One region of the Mycobacterium neumannii genome, then DNA from elsewhere that is predicted to be linked to it. Evidence: predicted binding sites of a transcription regulator. Region 1 holds the regulator's gene; the other holds the start of a gene.
The links. The regulator LexA, encoded in region 1, represses DNA repair genes until DNA is damaged. The targets are predictions, from matches to a motif close to CGAACANNTGTTCG.

Region 1 (8,481 bases):
GTCGCGTAGTCGTCCCGTGATTGGGCGAACGGTTCGGCGAGCTTGGGCATCGCCATCAGCATGGGATCGTTGCGCGATCCCGAATAATCGTCGCGTTCGAACGATGTCGTCGACGGCACGACGATATCGGCGTGTTTGGCCATGGCGGTCCAATAGGGTTCGTGCACAACGAGCGTGTCGACGCGGCCGAGCGCGCGCCGCAGTCGCGGGATGTTCTGGTGGTGGTGGAACGGGTTACCGCCGGCCCAGTACACCAACCTGATGTCGGGGAAGACCAGCCGTTGGCCGTTGTAGTCGAACGGCTCACCGGGCCGCAACAGCAGATCGCTGATCGCGGCGACCGGAATGAACGTGCGCACGGGATTGATGCCCTGTGGAAGCCTTGGCAATCCGGTCCGCAGCGGCGGCAGGCCGGGCTCGTTCATCGAACCGTAGCCGTGCCCGAATCCGCCACCCGCAAGGCCGATCTGCCCCAGCATGGCGGCCAATGTCAGACCCATCCACGGCGCCTGTTCGCCGTGTCGTGTGCGTTGCAGTGACCAGCTGACCGTGACGATCGTGCGGTGCTGCGACATCCGCCGGGCCAAGCGGACCAGGTCGTCGGCGGGTATGCCGGAGATCACCGACGCCCACCGAGGAGTTTTCGGCACGCCGTCGTCCGCTCCGAGGAGATAGCGCTCGAAGCGTTCATAACCGGTGCAGTACGTGGCCAGGAAGTCGCGGTCGGCCAGCCCCTCTGTGGCCAACACGTAGGCGAGCGCGAGCATGATCGCCACGTCGGTGCCGGGCACCGGCGCGAACCATTCACACTCACCGTCGACGTCGTCGCGCAGAGGTGAGAACGACACGACCTGTCCGCCGCGAGCTCGATAGCGTCGCAGCGCATCGCGCGCCGGATGCGCGGTGGTCCCACCGTGGTTGATCGCCGTGTTCTTCAGCGCCAGCCCGCCGAAGCACACGAGAAGTTCAGTGTGCTCGACGATGACGTCCCACGCGGTGGACCGCTTGAACAGGTCGTCGTGCGTACCGACGACGCGCGGCATGATGACACCTGTCGCGCCGAGGCTGTAGGAGTGACGGGAAAACGTGTAGCCGCCAAGGAGATTCAGGAAGCGGTGGACCTGGCTCTGGGCGTGGTGAAATCGGCCCGCGCTTGACCAGCCGTACGAACCGCCGAAGATCGCCTCGTTACCATGCGTTTCGACGACACGGCGCAGCTCGTCGGCGAGCAGGTCGGTCAGCTGGTCCCACGTGACAGCGACGAACTCGTCGTTACCCCGCCGAGTGCTCGGACCCGGCCCGTCGCGCAACCAGCCGCGGCGTACGGCGGGTGTGGCTATCCGTGAGCGGTGCCGAAGTGAACCCGGCAGATTGCCCAGCAACGGTGAGGGGTCCGCGTCGCCGTCGAACGGTCTGACCGCGTAGATGTCGCCGTCTCGCATGTGGGCGGCGAAGGCGCCCCAGTGCGTCAGGCTGACCGGGGCAGGCATGGCGTCAGTTTAGGTGCGGACACCGGCCGGCCCGGTCCGGCCGACGCACCGGTCGATTAACCATCGGCGCCCACGGATAGCGAATGGCAATTCGGCCGCAATCGCGTGCACAGGTCGTCGATCGCGCGAGACATTGCCTGGTAGCTACCAATATTTGTGCAAATAGTTCGCGAATGTCCGCCATTCCCCACGCTCGCGTGCAAACTAATTGCTGCGCTGCCAACGAGACCGCGGTGCGAAATTGGGCGATGCGGTCGCGATTAATCGAGGCGGCACGGCGGGGTTATCCACAGCGAATGGAGTATCGGCAGGTATTTTCATCCGAAGATCGGCGTGTTCGTTGGTTATTGGCGTCTGACGACAGATAGAGGACGGGTGCGAGAAATCCGAGCGAAATTTCGTACCGACCCGGGAGGTCGAATGATCGGGCAGAACAGCCGGGGCACCACGGTGTTGGGCCGGATGGCGATCGGTCTGCTCGTGGGCGCCGTGGCCCTACTGTTACCGCCGGTGGCGAGCGCCTCACCGGAATCCGATGCCGCCAACGCCGCGATCACCGCGGCCTGGGACGGCAGCGGCGGTGACGGCGGCCCATTGGGACCCAGGCAGGGCGACGTGTACCCGGTGGGCGACGGTTTCGCACAGAACTTCGCAGGCGGCAAGATCTTCTTCACACCCGATACCGGCGCTCACATCATGCGCGGCGCGATCCTGGAGAAGTACGAATCGCTCGGCGGCCCCGCCGACAGCGACCTGGGATTCCCGACCATGGACGACGGGCCAGGGCGGGCGCCCGGCAGCTTCAACGTCACGTTCAGCGCCAGCGACAACCCGGTGATCTTCTGGACCCAGGACACCGGCGCGCGTGTGGTCCGGGGACCGATCAACGCGGCATGGGACAAGTTGGGCGGCTCCACCGGACGGCTCGGTGTGCCCGCCGACGACGAGACCTACCGCGGCGATCTGATCACCCAGAAGTTCACCGGCGGCGAGATCACCTACAACACCCGCGACAAGACGTTCACCACCGTGCCGCCCGACCTCGCCGCGCAATTGGCGGACCTGCAGATCCCCGGCGACGCGACGTCGGCGATCAACGCGGCACGCCGCGCGGCGGGAGGCCCGCTGGGTCCTCTCGGCGCCGCGGAGGGACCGCCGTACCCGATAGGCGATGACGGTCTGGGGCAGAACTTCGCCGGCGGCAAGATCTTCTACAGTCCCGCGACAGGTGCGCGAGTCGTCACCGGTCAGGTCCTGGCCAAGTACGAAAGCCTCGGCGGGCCCGAGGGCGATCTCGGATTCCCGATCGCCAGTGAGGCCGACGGCGGGCTGGCCACCGCGAGCCGGACGGCGCGCTTCGCCGCCGACGACAAACCGGTGATCTTCTGGACGCCGGACCACGGCGCTGTGCTGGTGCGCGGCGCGATGAGTGCGGCGTGGGACAAACTCGACGGCGCCGAGGGGACGCTCGGCGCACCGATGGCCGACCAGTCCGAGAAGGGTGACGTCATCACGCAGCGGTTCACCGGCGGCGTGGTCAACTGGAATCGGTCAACCGGTGAGTTCAGCACCGAGCCGCCCAACCTCGCGACCGAGTTGGCCGGCCTGGAGGTCCCCGCCGAGCAGGCCTCCGATACGCCCGGCACGCCGCGCGCTTCGGACTCCGGTGGTGACGGGAACTGGTTCGCCTTCAGCTGGTGGTGGCTGCTGGCGATCGTGCCGGTGCTCATCCTTGTGGGCCTGGTGGCGTTTGCGAGCCTGCGCAACCGGCGTCGTAGCGACGTCGATCGACCCGGTCCCGTCGAGGACCACTACGACGACTCGTACGGCGCGGAGGCCGAACAGGCCTACAGCACACTGGGTTCGGGGGCAGCCGGGTCGAGCGGCGGGGATCCGTCCGCGGCGATGTTCGGCGATCGGTATGCCACTGAGGGTTTGGGCGCGTTGTCTGCGTCGGGGGAGTCGGGCTCGGCGTCATCGGCCAATCCCTGGGAGGCGCCGTCGCCGGACTTCGGTGATGCCTCGGACACGTCGGCATTCGCCGCGGGTGAGGAGAACCCAGACAACGTCGACACCGCGCCGACACGGATACCGAGTTCCGGAGAGGCCGGCATCGCCGCGGGGCGCCTGGCCGCCGGCGCGGCTGAGACCGCCGGCGAGCAGGACGGTGCGCCCGCGGACCGCGACGCGCTACCCGACGAGCGCGACGCGCTACCCGAAGAGCGTGACGACGAGCTGTACGCGGCGTCTGACGAGCGATTCGAGGAGCCCGACCTGGGGTTCGAGGAACGCGATATACCCGCCTTGCCGGTGGAACACGAACCTCTGCGACGGGATCCGCTGACCGACACGGGCCGTCACGCCAGGATCGTCATCGACGAGCCGGAAGTACCCAGCCCGGCGTTTCGCCTTCCGTTCGGTGACTCCGGGCAGCCGCCCGAGGGTTACCCGATCAAGGCCGACACCCAGTCGGGGCTCTATTGGCTTCCCACCTCAGCCGATTACGACGAGGTACAAGCCGAAATCTGGTTCTCCAGCGAGGAATTCGCGCGCACGAACGGTTTCGTCCGAGCCGACTAGATCTTCCGTATGACGGTGACGACCTTGCCGAGCACCGCGGCGTCGTTACCTGGAATCGGATCGAAGGCCGGGTTGTGCGGCATCAACCACACCTGCCCGCGCGTACGTTTGAACGTTTTCACCGTGGCTTCGCCGTCGATCATCGCGGCCACGATGTCCCCGTTGTCGGCGACGTTCTGCTGACGCACCACAACCCAGTCGCCGTCGCAGATCGCGGCATCGACCATCGAGTCGCCGACGACCTTGAGCAGGAAGAGCGAGCCCTCGCCGACCAATTCGCGCGGCAGCGGGAAGACGTCTTCGACAGCCTCCTCGGCTAGGATCGGCCCGCCCGCGGCGATGCGCCCGAGCACGGGCACGAACGTCGGCTCCGGTAGGGCATCGGAGCCGGCGAGTTCGGTGGCGACGATCGGAGTCACGTGGTCGTCGGCGCCGCGCACGTCGACGGCGCGCGGCCGGTTGGGGTCGCGCCGCAGGTAGCCCTTGCGCTCCAGCGTGCGCAGTTGATGCGCGACCGAGGATGTGGAGGTCAAACCGACCGCATCGCCGATCTCCCTGATGCTGGGCGGGTAGCCACGGTTGGTGACCGATGCGCGGATGACGTCGAGGATGGTGCGCTGACGCTCGGTGAGTCCAGAGTCCACAGATCTGGCCCCGCCTGTGCCGTCCGGTTTATCGCTGCTGGAGTCCATGCCGCCGAATGTAACCCGCCGCACTCGATTAATCAAACATGTGTTCGAGGGCGTGTCGGAGTCGGGATGCGTCCGGAAGTCGCGAGAATCGCGCATCGTTTTTCTGTCGGTGGCCTGTCCTATCGTTTCACAACAGTTCGATCACACGTTCTATCTTTCGAACATGTGATCGACTATCTTCGAACACAAGAGCGAAACAGCGGATCGGAAGGCAGGCAGATGACCGTTCTCGACACCCACGAATTCCAGGCCCCGCGCGTGGTCAGGACCGGTATCCGGCCCGCGAGCGCCCGTCGTCGGCACGCCGCGGCCACCCGACCGAGCACAGCGGCGGTACGCTACCGGGGAACCGGCGTGCTGATGTCGCGTGCATCGCACCGACGGCGACCGATCACCCCCGCCACCACGGTGCTCCTGTCCTTGGTCGCGGCGGGCATCACGATGTGGCTCGGCCTGGTCGCGCAGTTCGGCGGCGTCGTGGGCACGACCTCGACCGCGGTGCCGGAGCGCCTCGCGGTGGTGCAGGTCCAGACCGGCGAGAGCCTGCAGCACGTCGCCATGCGCGTGGCCCCCGACGCGCCCGTGAGCCAGGTGATGGAGCGGATCAGCGAGCTCAACCAGCTCGACTCGCCCGCACTGGACGCCGGCCAGACACTGATCGCGCCGGTCGGCTGACGGTCACCGGCCGGCCAAACAGCTTGCTGCGCAGACATGTTCACCGACAGATCGGCCGACTATGTGCCGTTCAGCCCGGTACTGGGCTTTCGCAACCCGCCGCGGGTACGCTCGGAGAGGTTCGAGTTGGTCCTCTGTTGGCGCGGCGAAGGAGCGGTGATGCACTGTCCGTTCTGCCGTCACCCTGATTCGCGCGTGGTGGACTCGCGGGAAACCGACGAGGGCCAGGCCATCCGGCGGCGGCGTTCGTGCCCGGAGTGCGGACGCCGGTTCACCACGGTCGAGACCGCCATACTGGCCGTCGTCAAGCGCAGCGGTGTCACTGAGCCGTTCAGCCGCGAGAAGGTCATCAAGGGAGTGCGCCGGGCGTGCCAAGGCAGTCAGGTCGACGAGGATGCACTGAACCTGCTGGCACAGCAGGTCGAGGACACCGTGCGTGCCGCGGGATCGCCCGAGATCCCCAGCCACGAAGTGGGACTCGCCATCCTGGGGCCGCTTCGCGATCTCGATGAGGTGGCCTACCTGCGCTTCGCCTCGGTGTATCGCGGCTTCACCTCGGCCGAGGATTTCGAACGCGAAATCGAGGCGCTGCGAGCGCATCGGAATTCGCCGCAACCGACCGCCAGCTGACCGGCTGTCGTAGGTCCAATCAGTCGATCTGCTTGATGCCGTCGTTGACGACGCGGCCGGCGACACGCACCCAGCCCTCGGCACTCCACGTGGTGTAGATGTGCGAGCCCTTACCCTGCACGATCGTCAGGTCACGACTGAGGTAGTCGGTGATCCGAACGGCCGCGGCGCCGGTGGCCTCGTCTTCGGGCACACCAAGATCGGTCGCGAACATCCGTGACCGCAACTCACCCTTGTCCCGGTCGATCCACGTCCACAGGTAGTGATTGATGTCGTCGGGATAATCCGACGGGTCAAGCGCCAGGAGCTCGTCGACGGAGCCGATGTCGTGGACGGCGAACTCCGGTGCCCACTCCGCACGGGCCTGAACGGAGGTCAGGCCGTCATCGTGGGCAACTTGGACGAGGCCGGCCGGGACCCGCAACGTGTGGACCGGAGTGCCCTGCTCGCGGAGCCACCACGCCGCGCCGACAGTGGGGTGTCCGGCGAACGGCAGCTCGACGACCGGAGTATGGATACGCGCGTATGCCGTGCTCGTACCCGGGGCGGGCAGGTCGACGAAAATAGTTTCGCTGTAACCCAATTGGGTGGCTATCCGCTGGCGATCGTCGGGGTCCACGGTGCCGGCGTCGACGACACCGAGTGGGTTTCCGTGATTGCCGTCAGGGTCGGCGAAGACTCGCAACACCGTCACGTCGATGGCCATGGGCCCGATGCTACTTCGTATTCGAGTGCCGTTGGCCGGGTCGCTGCGCGCAGGACGCTCAGGTCGCGCTGCGTTCGTCCGTCTCCATCGCGTCGAGCACCGCGATCCGAGTGTGGGCCGATCCGGAGATCGCGCCTTCGGTGATCCCCGCCCGCAGCAGCCCGCGCAGGTATTCCTGGTCGTAGACCGCCGGTTCGGAGCTGTCGATGAACTTCTCCACCACCCCGACGAAACGGTCCGGGTCGTCGTGGAACGGGAAATGGCCGGAGCCGTCGAAGATTTCCAACTGCGATCCCGGCATCGCGGCGTGCGCCATCCGGGCGTGGCTGACCGGGATCACGGCGTCGCAGCTACCCCATATCAGCTGAACGGGAACCGACTGCGTCAAATAGCAGCGGTCCAGCATGGTCACCACCTGACCGCGCCAATCGACGACAGCGCGCAGCGTGCGGGCGAACGCCGACGACGCGGTCGGTTCGGGCAGGTCGTTGAGGATGCGCAACACCTGTGGCAGGTCGCGACCGAGGCCGGTCGAGCCGAAGACCCCGCCGGCGACGCGGCCCACGGCCTGCACGGCAGGCAGCACGAACGGCAACCGCAGCAGCGCCAGCGCCTCACTGCCCATCGGCAGGGAGGCGAAGCGCAACGCGATGTTGACATCTTTGGTGACCCCACCGGCGCCGACCAGGATGAGCCGGTCGACCAACTGCGGGAACTGGTACGCGAACTGCATGGCCACGCCGCCGCCCAGCGAATGACCGATCACCGTGACGTGGTCGATGTCGAGGATGCTGAGCAGGTCTCGCATCCCATTGGCATAAGCGGCGACCGAGTAGTCGGCACGCGGTTTGTCGGACTTGCCGTGGCCCAACAGGTCCGGTGCGATGACAGTGAATCGCTGCGCGAGCTTCGACTGAACCGTCTCCCACGTGGTGGAGTTGTCGCCGATTCCGTGGATCAGCAGTATCGCGGGCCCCGAACCGGCCACCCGGTACGCGCGCCGGTAACCGTGGATGGTGCGGAACTGCAGCACGGGGGTGAGATCCCGTACGGGGCGAAGATTCGGCTTTCGAGGCGGCATTGCGTCAACTTAGCGGGCCGCCGCGCACTGCGCCCCTCGAGTCGCCCATTGACCGGGCCACCCCCCGTTATCCGGCGTCGTCGCCGTCTTCGAATCGGTCCTTCGACTTCTTCTCGGCCTGCTGGGCCAGGAACCGCTCGAACTCGGCGCCGAGTTCCTCACCGCTGGGCAGGTCCTCGTCTTTGGCGAGCAGGGACCGGTTCTCCTGGGCCGCCATGTAGGCGTCGTACTGGCGTTCCAAAGCGGCGACCACCTGCGCCACCTCGGGGCTCTGCTCGACCTGCTCGTTGATCTTGGTCAGGACTTCCGCGCCGGCCGTGACCAACGCCTCGAGCGGGATCTGGAGAGACGCGTTTCTGGAGACCTCGGCCAGTAGCGCCTCGGCCGCCGCGGGATAGTCCGTCTGCGCCAGATAGTGCGGGACGTGGACGGTGTAGCCGACCACCTCGTGCCCGTGCTGCGACATCCGGAACTCCAGCAGGTTCGACGCACTCGCCGGAACCTGAACCTCGCCGATCCACGGCTGGTGGTCGGCGATGAGTTCCTTGTCGCTCGAATGCGCAGTCATCGTGATGGGCCGGGTGTGCGGCACCGCCATGGGGATGGTGCCCAGCCCCACCACGCGGC
Region 2 (8,481 bases), on a different contig from region 1:
GATAGGGACAGGCGGTTACCAGTGCACACCCGGTACCAGGCGCACCGCGGACTTCACCGGCCGCGGAACTCGCACGGTGCGGACGGGTCGCTTCGGGCGACGCGTGGTGAGCGAGGCCGACGGGGCTGTCGGCACGCCGCGGGCCGCAGCCGAATCCGGATACCCGAGGTAGAGCTGGTGAAGGATCCGCCGCGAGAGTTTCGGCGTGAAGTAGTTGCCGAAGTCGGCGAGCGTGCCCAGCGGGGTGTCGATCCTGGCCGGCTTGTCGATCAGCGCGCGCACCACCATCGCCGCGGCGTGCTCGTCGCTGATGGCCGGAACCGGATTGAGCCGGCGCGACGGCACGATCATCGGCGTACGCACCAACGGCATATGGATGGTGGTGAATGTGATGTGGTCGGACAGCGTCTCGGTCGCGACAACATCGGCGAACGCGTCGAGCGCGGCCTTCGTCGGAAGGTAGGAACTGTATTTCGGGTTGCGCGCCTGCACACCGGCGCTGGACACGTTGACGACGTGGCCGAATCGCCGCTCACGCCAATGCGGGAGCAGCGCAAGGACCATCCGCACCGCGCCGAAGTAGTTGACGGCCATCACCCGCTCATAGTCGTGCAGGCGGTCGGTGGAGGCGATCACCGAGCGGCGAATCGATCGGCCCGCGTTGTTCACCAAGTAATCGACGTGGCCGAACCGGCCCAGGATGTCCTTGACGGTGCTCTCTACCGATGTCGAGTCGGTGACGTCGCAGGTGAACGCATGCGCCTGACCGCCGTCGGCCCGGATTTCGGCCACGAGGTCGTCGAGGGCATCGGCGTTGCGCGCCAACGCGAATACTGTCGCGCCACGTTCGGCGATCGCCAGGGACGAAGCCCGGCCGATCCCGCTCGATGCGCCGGTGACGATCACGTGCCTGCCGACCAGCGGGCCGCGGGGATGGTCGCGACGCGCCCGGTCGGGATCAAGATGTTCGGCCCAGTAGCGCCACAGGGCAGGCGCGTAGTCGGCGAAGTCGGGAACCGTGATTCCCGTGCCGCGCAACGCTTCCGAGGCGCGGTCGGCAGTGAACGTCGGCATCAGCCCGACTACGTCGAGGATCTCGGCGGACAGGCCGATCTGGGTGAGCGCCATATTGCGGATCACCTTGGCGCGGCCGGAGGCCCTCAGGAACGGTGTCGCGGTGGAGCGGGGCAGGGACGCCCGCAGCGGCGGAAGCCCTGCCGTCTTCGCCACACCACGGTAGATTCCGTGCAATCCAACGGATTTCGGTGCGGTCAGATGGAACGTCTCGTCGTCTCGGTCGGGCAGGTGCACCAGCGCGACGAGCGCGTCGGCCACGTAGTCGACCGGGACGAGGTTGGTGCGGCCGGCCTCGGGCAGGGCGATCGGCGCGATCGACGGTAGCTTGGCCAATTTCGCGAGCACCGGGAAGAGGTAGTACGGGCCGTCGACCTTGTCCATCTCGCCGGTGTTCGAATCGCCCACGACGACGGCAGGCCGGTACACGCGGTACCGCAAACCGGGGGTTGTGCGGACAATCTGCTCGGCCTCGAACTTGGTGCGGTGATACGGCGTGGGCAGGTCCTGGCCGACGTCGAAGTCGTCCTCGGTGAACTCGCCGCGGAACGTGCCTGCGACCGCGATCGACGACACATGGTGCAGCGTCGCGTCGAGCCGCAAGGTCAGGTCGACCACCGTGCGGGTGCCGTCGACGTTGGCCGCACGTTGATCGGCGTCGGAGGCGGTGATGTCGTAGACCGCGCCGCAGTGCACGACGTGATCGACGGAGCCGATGTCGGTGACGTCGTTGGGCGTGAGTCCAAGGTGCGGTTCGCCGAGGTCGCCGATCAGGGGTTTCACGCGTTCACTCCAGGTCGTGGCCAATCGCTCGAACCGCGACAGCGAAGTGCGTCTGACGAGCACCAGCACCTCGGCGTCGCTGCTGTGGGCCAACAACCGCGTCACGACCCGTCGGCCGATAAACCCGGTACCGCCGGTAACGACATAGCGCATGCGAGCAATCGTGGACCCCCGCGGGCGAGACGTCAATGCGGATATCGTTCGAGGTATGCCTCTCGACCCCAACGCCATCGGCGCCAAGACCGACCCGCATCTGTTCGAATGGACCGACCGCGACACGTTGCTGTACGCGCTGGGCGTCGGCGCGGGCACCGCTGATCTGGCATTCACCACCGAGAACAGTCACGGCATCGAACAACAGGTGCTGCCGACCTATGCGGTGATCGCCTGCCTGCCGTTCGCGGCGGTCGGCCTGGTCGGCTCGTTCAACTTCGCGATGCTGCTGCACGGGTCGCAGGGGATCCGGCTGCACGAACCGCTGAAACCGGCGGGCAAGCTCAGCGTCGTAGCCGAGGTCGCCGACATCCAGGACAAGGGTGAGGGCAAGAACGGGATCGTCATGCTCAAGGCGACGGGTACCGACCCCGACACGTCGAACGTCGTCGCTGAGACCTTCACCACCGCCGTCATCCGCGGTGAGGGCGGCTTCGGTGGGCAACCGGGGCAGCGGCCCGCCGCTCCGGAGATACCCGACCGCGAGCCCGACGCACGAATTGCCTTGCCCACGCGCGAAGATCAAGCGTTGATCTACAGGTTGTCGGGTGATCGCAACCCGCTGCACAGCGATCCGTGGTTTGCGCGGGAACTCGCCGGGTTCCCGAAGCCGATCCTGCACGGACTGTGCAGCTACGGCGTGGCGGGTCGGGCGCTGGTCGCTGAACTCGGTGGCGGCGACGCGACGAAGGTCAGCGCGATCGACGCCCGGTTCACTTCGCCGGTGTTCCCGGGGGAGACGCTGACCACCTCGATCTGGCGGACCGAGGCTGGTCGCGCGGTGTTCCGCACGGAGGCGGCCGAACCCGACGGGTCGAACTCGCGGCTCGTTCTCGAGGACGGTGCTGCCGAGTATCGCGACTGACGCGCATTTGGTCGATCCACGGGCGTGCGCCGCTTCAGATTGAAAGGATGACCGACCATGAGGCTCGTCGTTGGATATCTGGCCACGCCCGGCGGCGCGGATGCGCTGGCGCTCGGCGTGCGGTTCGCCCGAACGCTCGGCGCCGACCTCGACCTGTGCATGGTGCTGCCGCCGGACCGGGTGACGCCGTCGATCAAGCCGGTCGGCGACTTCGAGAAGCACCTCGTCGCGCAGGCCGAACAGTGGTTGGAGGAGGCTCGCGCCTCGGTGCCCGACGACATCATCGTGCGCAGCCACGTCCGCGTCGACGACTCGCCCGCTGATGCGCTGATCCAGGAAGCGGCGCGCGTCGAGGCCGACATGATCGTCGTCGGCGGATCGGGTGGCCTCGTCGCCAGCTACTCCCTGGGATCGACGGTCAACGCGCTGTTGCACTCGGCTCCGCTACCGGTGGCCGTGGCACCCCGGGGTACGAGGCATTCGCCCGTCGACCGCACACGCGAAGTGACATGTGCGATTGGCGAGCGCGAAGGCGCAGATGTGTTGTTGGACATCGCTGTTCAATACAGTCGGGTGGCGGGCGCGCCGCTGCGTCTGGTTTCCCTGGTGGCCCTGGACCCCACGTTCGGGACGCTGCGCGGTGACGGTGACGCGGTACGGGAGCATGGTCTCGCTCATGCGCGCCACGTCCTTGAGTTGGCGAAATCCGAGCTGCCGCAGGATTTCCCGGTGACCTCGATGATCGTAGAAGGTCGGACGATCGAGGAGGCGGTTGGCAAGCTGGACTGGCAAGACGGAGACCTGATCATGGTCGGGTCGAGCCGGCTCAGCGCGCCACGGCGACTGTTCCTCGGATCGAAGGCAGCCAAGATGTTGCGGGTGCTCGATGTCCCCATGGTGGTGGTGCCGCGTGAACAACTCGGCCCCGACGACTTGCCCTAGAACGGTGGTGGCTTGTTGCGCTCGTCGGCGTAGGGCTGGTTGCGCTGACGCTCCGCTTCGATGGCCGCAATGCGGCTCTGCTCGCGGGTTCGCTTGCGGCGGGGCATCTTCAAGCACCGAACCGCGTCGTCGAGTAGGTCGACGCTGGGGTCGACGACCGCGGGGGCGGTCGGCCGGCACAGCGACGGGAACAGCAGCCTGCTGCCGGGATGGGTCGTGTACTTCTGCCCGGTGGGTGAGAGCCAATCCACGGTGCCGTCCGGATGCTGTCGGTCCCGCCATCCTAGGAACGTCTTACAGAGATGATGAGTTCGGCACAGGCATTTGAGGTTTGACGCCTGTGTGGCACCCCGTGGATGGGGGATGGTGTGGTCGATGTCGCACTGGGTGGCCGGCTTGTCGCAGTTCGGGAAACGACAGGTTAGATCGCGGCAGCGGACGAACCATGCCAGTGCCGCCGAGGGAATACGCCGCTTCTCCGGAGGCGCATCCCCGGGATGTCTCACGGGTCGACGCCTGGCGACGGCCAGCTTGGCGGCCACGATCGGTGCCGGCACCAGTCGGCGACCCATCACGTAGCCCGGCCCCGTCGCGGCAGGACCGAGCAGCGTGGGATCGTCGGGCTCGACCGCCTCGACTGGCTTATCCCCGTCCAATTCGGCTGGGGTCTCATCATTTAGCGTGTCCTCGCTCGCCACGACGTGCACCACCACATTGCTGGCTGTGAGACCCGCGGCGGGGCACTCGTTCGAACCGCACGCACACGGCAGCGCTTTGGCGCCGCTGACCGCCGCGGCCAGAGCGTCGCCGCGGCGCTGCTCTTGAGTGCGGGGATCGTTTTCGCACACCGTCGCGGCGAAAGCATCGAGGCGTTGGTCGATCAACTCGCCGTCGTGGGCGTAAACCGTCGCCTCGATGTAGGCAACACCCGTGCCGTTGCCGCTGTCCCTGACGTCGACGTAGCGGCTGCGCGAGCTGTTTTCGGCGCGGCGCACCGCAGCGGGATCGAAGCGGTCGACCCAGTAGTCGATCTTGGTGTGCAACTTCATCAACGACAGCGTCGTCCACTCCTCGACGTTCCCGGCGATTGCGGCGTCGACTCCAGCCAGCGCGTCGCCGTCTTGGACCAAACGGGTACGCGACACGATTGCGGCGACCTCGCGGTACGAGATGGCGCCGGTCATGAACACCGCGTTGACGCCGGGGAAGCGGTCACGCAGGGCGACCGCGATCGCCAGCTGGGACGCGGCTAATCCCAGCGACAGATGCTGGGTTGGGGCGATCTCGGCGGCGACGGCAGCGTAGTTGTCCAGGATCCATTGGTCGCGCTCGGCCGAGCCGTCGGCGGCGTACATCCGATCCAACACATCGGCCGCCGCCGAGAGCCGGCGCGCGCAGGCGGCGTTCTCGATGCGCGCCCACGCACCGGCCGCTCCGGCACCGCTAGTGCCGTCGGCCGCTTGGACCAGCTGTTCGAACATACTAGCGAATTTAGCCACGGGGGCAGACGCGGATCGGCCGCCGGCGCACTCCGTCGCCCAACCTGTGGATGAATCTGGTCTTGGGGATAACGCGCGCTCGCAAGACTTGCGCGTAGGTGGATTCGTTGCCTCACGTAACCGGGCGCGCTGCGCCAACGTCAACCCGATCCGCTAGGCGTACGCGCGCATTTCTGATGAGTCAACGCGGTATCGAACGAAGGCAGCTGTTCGAACACAAGTTCGATACACTGCAACCATGGGCTGGCATACCGGACCGCCGAGCTGGGTGGAGATGGAGCGGGTGCTCAACGGCAAACCGCGTCGCGCCGGCGCTTGGCCCATCGACGAGCAGATCGGCGACGGCGGCGACAGCCCGGCCTGGTCCAGTAGGCGAGGGGAGTACCAGCCACTCGACGTCGAGCGACCCACGTCGACGGTTCCCTACGCCGAACTGCACGCGCATTCGGCTTACAGCTTCCTCGACGGCGCCAGCACGCCGGAGGAACTGGTCGAGGAGGCGGCCCGACTGGACCTGCGGGCGATCGCGCTGACCGACCACGACGGCCTCTACGGCGTGGTGCGCTTCGCCGAAGCCGCCAGAGAACTGGAGATGTCGACGGTCTTCGGCGCCGAACTGTCCCTCGGCGGGGGCAACCGGACCGAAGACCCCGATCCGCCCGGCCCGCACTTGCTGGTGCTCGCGCGCGGTCCCGAGGGCTACCGGCGGTTGTCACGCGAACTCGCCAAGGCGCACCTGGCCGGCGGTGAGAAGGGCAAGCTGCACTACGACTACGACGCGCTGACCGAGGCCGCAGGCGGACACTGGCACATCCTCACCGGCTGCCGTAAAGGACATGTCCGACAGGCGCTTTCAAAAGGCGGTCCGCAGGCCGCCGCCACCGCGCTGGCTGACCTGGTTGACCGCTTCGGCCGCGACCGGGTCAGCGTCGAGCTCACCCACCACGGGCACCCCTGCGACGACGAACGCAACGCCGCCCTCGCCGAGCTCGCGCCCCGGTTCGGTCTGAGCGTGGTCGCCACCACCGCCGCACATTTCGCCGAACCGTCACGGGGTCGGCTGGCCATGGCGATGGGGGCGATCCGCGCCCGGCATTCGATGGACGAGGCCGCCGGTTACCTTGCCCCGCTGGGCGGTTCGCATCTGCGGTCGGGTGAGGAGATGGCCCGGCTGTTCGCCGACCGGCCTGAGGTGGTGACGGCCGCGGCCGACCTCGGTGAGCAGTGCGCGTTCGGACTTGCGCTGATCGCACCGCAGTTACCGCCGTTCGACGTCCCCGACGGCCACACCGAGGACAGCTGGCTGCGTCATCTGGTGATGGAGGGCGCGCACCGGAGATACGGCCCACCGCAACGGGCGCCGCGCGCATACGCGCAGATCGAACATGAGCTGAAAGTCATTGAGCAGCTGACCTTTCCCGGGTACTTCCTGGTGGTCCACGACATCACCCGGTTCTGCAGGGAGAACGGCATCCTGGCCCAGGGCAGGGGATCGGCGGCCAATTCCGCGGTCTGCTACGCGCTCGGCGTCACCAACGTGGACCCGGTCGCCAACGAATTGCTGTTCGAACGCTTCCTGTCCCCGGCGCGCGACGGCCCACCCGACATCGACATCGATATCGAATCGGACCTGCGGGAGAAGGCTATTCAGTACGTCTACGACCGCTACGGCCGCGACTACGCCGCGCAGGTCGCCAACGTCATCACCTACCGGGGTCGCAGCGCGGTACGCGACATGGCCCGCGCACTGGGCTTCTCGCAAGGTCAGCAGGACGCCTGGAGCAAGCAGCTCGGCCAGTGGGGCAACCTCGCCGAGGCGCCGCACACTGAAGACATTCCCGAGCAGGTCATCGATCTGGCCAAGCAGATCTCCAACCTGCCCCGCCACATGGGCATCCACTCCGGCGGCATGGTCATCTGCGATCGGCCCATCGCCGACGTGTGCCCGGTCGAATGGGCGCGGATGGAGAACCGCAGCGTCCTGCAGTGGGACAAAGACGATTGCGCGGCAATAGGTTTGGTGAAGTTCGACATGCTTGGCCTCGGCATGCTCTCGGCGCTGCACTATTGCATCGACCTGGTGCGCGAGCACAAGGGTATCGACGTCGACCTGGCGAAACTGGACCTGTCCGAGCCCGCCGTGTACGAGATGCTGCAGAAAGCGGACTCCGTCGGGGTGTTCCAGGTGGAGTCGCGCGCCCAGATGGCCACCCTGCCGCGGCTCAAGCCTCGCGTGTTCTACGACCTGGTCGTCGAGGTGGCGCTGATCCGGCCCGGTCCCATCCAGGGCGGGTCGGTGCATCCGTACATCAAGCGTCGCAACGGCGAAGAGCCCGTCACCTACGACCACCCGTCGATGGAGCCGGCGTTGCACAAGACGCTGGGGGTGCCGCTGTTCCAGGAACAGCTCATGCAGCTGGCGGTGGACTGCGCGGGTTTCACCGCCGCCGAGTCCGACCAGCTGCGCCGCGCGATGGGATCCAAGCGGTCGACCGAACGGATGCGCCGACTGCGGAGCAGGTTCTACGACGGTATGCGCCAGCGCCACGGCATCACCGGCGAAGTCGCCGACCGCATCTACGAGAAACTGGAGGCCTTCGCGAACTTCGGTTTCCCCGAAAGTCATTCGCTCAGCTTCGCGTCGCTGGTGTTTTACTCCTCGTGGTTCAAACTGCATCACCCCGCCGCGTTCTGCGCCGCGCTGCTGCGCGCGCAGCCAATGGGCTTCTACTCACCGCAGACCCTGGTGGCCGACGCCCGCCGGCACGGTGTCACCGTGCGCGGACCGGACGTCAACGCCAGCCTGGCGCACGCGACTTTGGAAGACGCCGGGAACGCGGTCAGATTGGGCCTGGGGGCGGTTCGGCACATCGGCGACGAACTGGCCGAGCAGCTCGTCGAGGAGCGAAAGACCAACGGCGCGTTCACTTCCCTGTTGGATCTGACGCAGCGAGTGCAGCTGTCCGTGCCGCAGACCGAGGCGCTGGCCACCGCCGGGGCCCTGAGCTGCTTCGACATCGCCCGACGCGAAGGGTTGTGGGCGGCGGGCGCGGCCGCCAGCCAACGAGCCGACCGGCTGCCGGGTGTGGGCGCCTCGTCGCACAT

Region 2: the regulator LexA is predicted to act here: its motif matches at 5,588-5,601, upstream of CEX88_RS18040 (error-prone DNA polymerase).

What each region holds. Positions count from the first base shown of each region.
Region 1 covers NZ_NKCO01000001.1:213,516-221,996, reverse strand. The annotation lists gene CEX88_RS01155 (molybdopterin guanine dinucleotide-containing S/N-oxide reductase) at 1-1,490, opposite strand, end outside; gene CEX88_RS01150 (LGFP repeat-containing protein) at 1,911-4,070, shown strand; gene lexA (transcriptional repressor LexA) at 4,067-4,762, opposite strand; gene CEX88_RS01140 (LysM peptidoglycan-binding domain-containing protein) at 4,982-5,437, shown strand; gene nrdR (transcriptional regulator NrdR) at 5,597-6,067, shown strand; gene CEX88_RS01130 (PhzF family phenazine biosynthesis protein) at 6,087-6,773, opposite strand; gene CEX88_RS01125 (alpha/beta fold hydrolase) at 6,832-7,854, opposite strand; gene CEX88_RS01120 (proteasome assembly chaperone family protein) at 7,922-8,481, opposite strand, start outside.
Region 2 covers NZ_NKCO01000016.1:59,610-68,090, forward strand. The annotation lists gene CEX88_RS18020 (SDR family oxidoreductase) at 16-2,010, opposite strand; gene CEX88_RS18025 (MaoC family dehydratase) at 2,066-2,935, shown strand; gene CEX88_RS18030 (universal stress protein) at 2,993-3,877, shown strand; gene CEX88_RS18035 (HNH endonuclease signature motif containing protein) at 3,874-5,358, opposite strand; gene CEX88_RS18040 (error-prone DNA polymerase) at 5,615-8,481, shown strand, end outside.